2 regions of the Arthrobacter sp. UYP6 genome follow, and region 1 is predicted to be linked to the other one. Evidence: riboswitches for the same ligand, from Rfam matches in the RefSeq annotation. Region 1 holds a riboswitch; the other holds the start of a gene.
The links. Region 1 has a riboswitch for thiamine pyrophosphate ahead of thiM (hydroxyethylthiazole kinase). Riboswitches for the same ligand answer to the same signal wherever they lie in the genome.

Region 1 (2,380 bases):
GGTATCGATCACCCCGCGCGGTCCGCACAGCGCCGTGTCCGTCACCAGATAGATGCCGCTGGTCCTCATCCGTTCCCGGGAGTTGGAAACGTCAGCCACTCCGGCCCTCATGCTAGGGCCAGCCGCTCGTCCAGATCCCGGCCGCTGAGCGCGGCCAGTGCGTCGAGGAATCCGACGGCGAAGCTGCCCGGGCCGGAGGCCGCTTCCGCCGCGGGTTCCGCGGCCACCGTGTAGGCAGCCGTGGCCGCGGCGACGGCAGCCAGGGTTCCGCCGTCGTCGGCCACTGCCAGAAAAGCCGCGGTGACCGCGCCCAGCGCGCACCCGCCGCCGGTGACCCGGGTGAGCAGGGAATTCCCGTTGCTGATGCGCACCGTGTCGGTGCCGTCGGTGATCACGTCCGTGGGACCGGAGACGGCCACCACTGATCCGTATTTTTCGGCCAGGAGGAGAGCAGCCGGAAGGGCCTCTTCGGCGTTGTCTGTGGCATCGACGCCGCGGCCCCCGGCGCCCAGCCCGGCGAGGGCGATGATTTCCGAGGCGTTTCCGCGGATGGAAGTGGGACGCAGCGCAAGGAGTTCAGCGGCGAGTGCAGTGCGGACGGGCAGGCTGCCCACGGCCACGGGGTCCAGCACCCAGGGCGTACCGGCGGCGTTCGCGGCTTCGGCGGCTTCGGCCATGGCGATGCGCTGTTCCGCATGCGGAGTGCCCAGATTGATCAGGACTGCGGACGCGGCCCGGGCAAACGGTCCGGCCTCGCCGGGGATGTCGGTCATGGCGGGAGCCGCGCCCAGGGCCAAAAGAACGTTAGCGGTGAAGTTGGTGACCACGGCATTGGTCAGGCACTGCACCAGGGGAGGTTCGGCGCGGAGGTGCGCCAGGAGGGTGGAAACAGTTAACGGTGTCAGGCGAATAGTCATCCGCGACATCCCTTCGCTAGTTCGAACTAGATCAGGTTCAACGGGTGTTATCTCAGCCTCTCGGCACCCCGTGTCACTGCCATCGACTGTAGGCCATTCCGCAGCGAAAGACACCGGCCGCGGCCAAGTGTGTTTCGGTTTTGCCGGTCAGAGCGCGGAGTGCGTACCCAGCCGGTGATAGGTCCGGTTGTGATAGACCAGCGGCTCATCCGGCTCGCCGGAGGCGAGGACCTCCAGCACCTCGGCGGTCAGCAGGATGGAGGCGCCGACGGCGGTGCGGCTCAGGACCCGGGCACGCAGGGCATGCGGCGCCTCGGTCAGCAGCGGCTCCCCGGCAGGCAGGCTTTCCCAGGCCAGGTCCTCGGTGAAGCGGTCAGCGCCGGCCCGGGCAAAGAGGGATGCAAGATGCGCATTGCGGGCGCCGAGCAGATGGACCACCACATTTTCAGCGGCGGCAATGACACCGGCGGAACCCAAAGCGGAAGCCAGCGAGAAGACCAAAATGGGTGGATCGGCGGAGACGGAGGACACGGATGACGCGGTCAATCCGACCGGGCCGGCGGGACCGTGCGCGGTAATGACGGCTACTCCGGCCGGATGGGCGCGGAAAGCGTCCTTGAAATGGTCTGTCAGCATGATTCAAAGCTAGGACCTCAACATTGGTTGAGGTCAAATCGGTGGGCGGGTGCCGGCGCAAACCCGGTTGTGCGGCGTCAAATGAGGCCTTCAGAATTCAAAGGCGCGGGCACCTGTTCCGCGGCCAGCCGATTCGTCGTCAGGGTTCACGAAGCGGCATTCGGCCAGCGATAGGCAGCCGCAGCCGATGCACCCGCCGAGGCGGTCGCGCAGGACCTCCAGGGAATGGATCCGTTCGTCCAGATCCTGACGCCAGGCCGCAGAAAGACGCTGCCAGTCGTGCTGGTCCGGCACTGCATCCTTCGGCAGTTCCTCCAGGGCCCGGGCGATGGTGGCCAGTGGAATTCCCGCCCGCTGGGCCGCCCGGATTACCGCCACCCGGCGCAGCACCGAACGGTCGAAGCGGCGCTGGTTGCCGGCCGTTCTGCGGCTGCTGATCAGTCCCTGCCGTTCGTAGAAATGCAGGGCGGAAACACTCACTCCACTGCGCTCAGCCACTTGGCCCACCGTCAGTTCGGACCGGCCCGGGGTATTCCCGCCGGTTGATACATCTCTGCCCACAGTCCTGCCCTCCGTCGCCGATTCCATTATCCGCCCTGCACTGCTCGCCAGCCCGCGGAGTCAGGGTCGGGTCGGGGTCGGGTCTCGGTCGGGCCGGGCCGGGTCTCGCCGCCTCCCCATCGGCCACAGTATCGCCGAGTGTCCCTCCGCCCCTCCAAGTGCGGCGTATCCAGTGTCGATTTCGCGTCGCAACGCCCCTCAAAGTGCGGCGTGTCCAGTGTCGACTTCGCGCCGCAACGCCCCTCCAAGTGCGGCGTGTCCAGTGT
Region 2 (2,380 bases), on a different contig from region 1:
CCGCGGGCCTTCCATCCTGGACCGCGTCCTGGCCGCCGACGTCCTGCTGACCATTGTCGGGGCGGCCCTGGCCACGGACATGATCGTGAACCGGAACTTGAACTATTTGGCGCTGCTGGTCTCGATCTCGCTGATCGGGTTCATTGGCTCCGTGACCGTTGCCCGCTTTGTTACGGACAGGAGGTAGCCCGTGAGTCAGGAGCTGAATGACCTGATTGTTGGAATCCTGATGCTGGGCGGGGCGCTGATGTCACTGGCCGCGGCCATTGGGCTAACCCGGTTCCCGGACCTGATGAGCCGCATGCACGCCGCGTCCAAGCCGCAGGTGCTGGGCCTGCTGCTGTTCCTGCTGGCGATGGCAGTCCAGTTTGAAAGCTGGGCACTGCTGCCGGTGCTGGCCGTGTGTTGGCTGTTCATGATCCTCACCGCGCCGGTTTCCGCCCACATGGTGGGGCGCGCCGGCTACCGCACCAAGCACCTGCGGCCGGAGCTGCTCACCATCGATGAGCTGGACGACGTGGTGGGCCGGGCCCAGGAACTACTGATCCAGGTCAAAGCCCGGGACACCGACGACGACGGCGAGGACGAAGACCGGCGGGTGGACGATGACCCCGGAGCCCACAACCGGGAGGGGTCCCTTGATGACGATGCGCCCTCGGGGGGAGGATCCTCCGAAGCGCATCCCGGCGCGAAGACAGCGCAGGGCGCCCGCCGCCCGGAACATAATCCCGAGGGCTGAGCGCCCTGTGGCGAAGCCGGAAGCCGCTTAGACGACGTCCGGAGTCTTCTGGTAACGCTGGATGGCGCGCTGGGTTCCGCGGTTGGTCAGTACCCGGATGCCTTGGCTGACGGCGCCGGAGACGACGGCGAAGATCACTGCAGTGCGCAGGCTGACGTCCAGCACCCCGTCCTTGTCCCGGGGCGGTTCGTTCCCGGTAACCCGTGTCCAGACGAAGTCCAGGACTTTGGCGGACAGAATGCCCGCGCCGACGCTCGCACCGGTTGCGAGCAGCTTAAGGATCAGGTTCATGGGTGCTCCTAGTTTGTGGGGGCCGTTTCCCTAACCCTACCCGCCGATCCGCCCAAAAGGGTTTGTCCGTGTGTAGAGTGGGGAACGCAAAACATACGACAGGGGAGCGCCCTTTCCGTCACGCGGCTTCGGCATGCGGCGGGGAGAACAGGCGCTGAGAGTGCGGACATCCGCAGACCCTCGAACCTGATCCGGTTAGTACCGGCGCTAGGGAGTCGAGATCTCATGGGGCACCATGGCAGTCCGCCGTGGAGAGTCCTTCCCCTCCTGCAACCCAGGAGGAATTTATCATGCAGCAGAACATTACCCAGCAGTTCATAGCGTCCCTGCGCCGCCCCTGGCGGGTGGTGGATATTGTGGTCGCTTCCGTGCTGGCCGTGGCAGTGGGCGTCATTTTTTGGGCCTGGTCGCTGGCCTACAGCGGTGTGGAGGTACTGTTCCTCGCGTTCCCGCCGCTGAGCGGGCTGTACTCGGGCGGCTGGCTGATCGCCGGAGTTCTGGGCGCGCTGATCATCCGCAAACCGGGGGCAGCCATTTACTGCGAAGTCCTCGCCTCAGCCGTCTCCGGCGTGCTCGGAACACAGTTTGGCCTGTCGGTGCTGCTGTCAGGGTTCATCCAAGGCTTGGGAGCGGAACTGGTGTTTCTGGCCTTTCTGTACCTCCGGTACACGCTGCCGGTGGCAATGCTCGCCGGGCTGGTGTCAGGTATTTTTCTGGGAGTCAGCGAGAATATCCTCTACCGGCCCGAATGGGCCTTCCAATGGCAGGCCCTTTACACCCTCTTTGCGGCCGTGTCCGGTGCCGTCCTGGCGGGATTGCTGTCCTGGCTTGCCGGCCGTGCGCTGGCGCGGACCGGGGTCCTGGCACCATTCGCTTCGGGCCGGGCAGCGGATGTGCGCCCAAATGTCCGGTCTTAACACGTCCGCGGCGGCAGCTCCGGTTGCCGTCCGCGCCCGGGACTACTCCTGGCGGCATGCGGGCCGGAGCACCCCCGCGCTCAGCTCCCTGACCCTGGATATCGAACCAGGCGAGAAGGTGCTGCTGTTGGGTTCCTCCGGCGCCGGCAAGTCCACGCTGCTGCATGCCCTCGCAGGGGTTCTCGGCGAGGGCACCGGGCCGGACGCCGCTGGAGAGGAACACGGCAGCTTGACCCTGGACGGGGTTGCTCCGCTGCAGGCCCGCGGCAGGGCCGGGCTTGTACTGCAGGACCCGGAATCCCAGCTGGTTCTCTCCCGGGTGGGCGACGAGGTGGCCTTTGGCGCCGAAAATCTCCGCATACCGCCGCAGGAGATCTGGCAGCGGGTACGGAAATGCCTGGACGACGTCGGTCTGCAGGTGCCGCTGCATCAT

Region 2: it holds a riboswitch for thiamine pyrophosphate, as region 1 does, so the genes downstream of both, ABIB35_RS07055 (ECF transporter S component) here and thiM (hydroxyethylthiazole kinase) in region 1, are expected to answer to the same signal.

The regions. Positions count from the first base shown of each region.
Region 1 is NZ_JBEPPM010000010.1:125,948-128,327, reverse strand. It holds gene thiE (thiamine phosphate synthase) at 1-99, opposite strand, end outside; gene thiM (hydroxyethylthiazole kinase) at 108-926, opposite strand; TPP riboswitch at 909-998, opposite strand; gene ABIB35_RS10425 (flavin reductase family protein) at 1,065-1,553, opposite strand; gene soxR (redox-sensitive transcriptional activator SoxR) at 1,644-2,141, opposite strand.
Region 2 is NZ_JBEPPM010000006.1:117,400-119,779, reverse strand. It holds gene ABIB35_RS07070 (MrpF/PhaF family protein) at 1-187, shown strand, start outside; gene mnhG (monovalent cation/H(+) antiporter subunit G) at 191-739, shown strand; gene ABIB35_RS07060 (DUF4235 domain-containing protein) at 767-1,030, opposite strand; TPP riboswitch at 1,121-1,261, shown strand; gene ABIB35_RS07055 (ECF transporter S component) at 1,321-1,947, shown strand; gene ABIB35_RS07050 (ABC transporter ATP-binding protein) at 1,934-2,380, shown strand, end outside.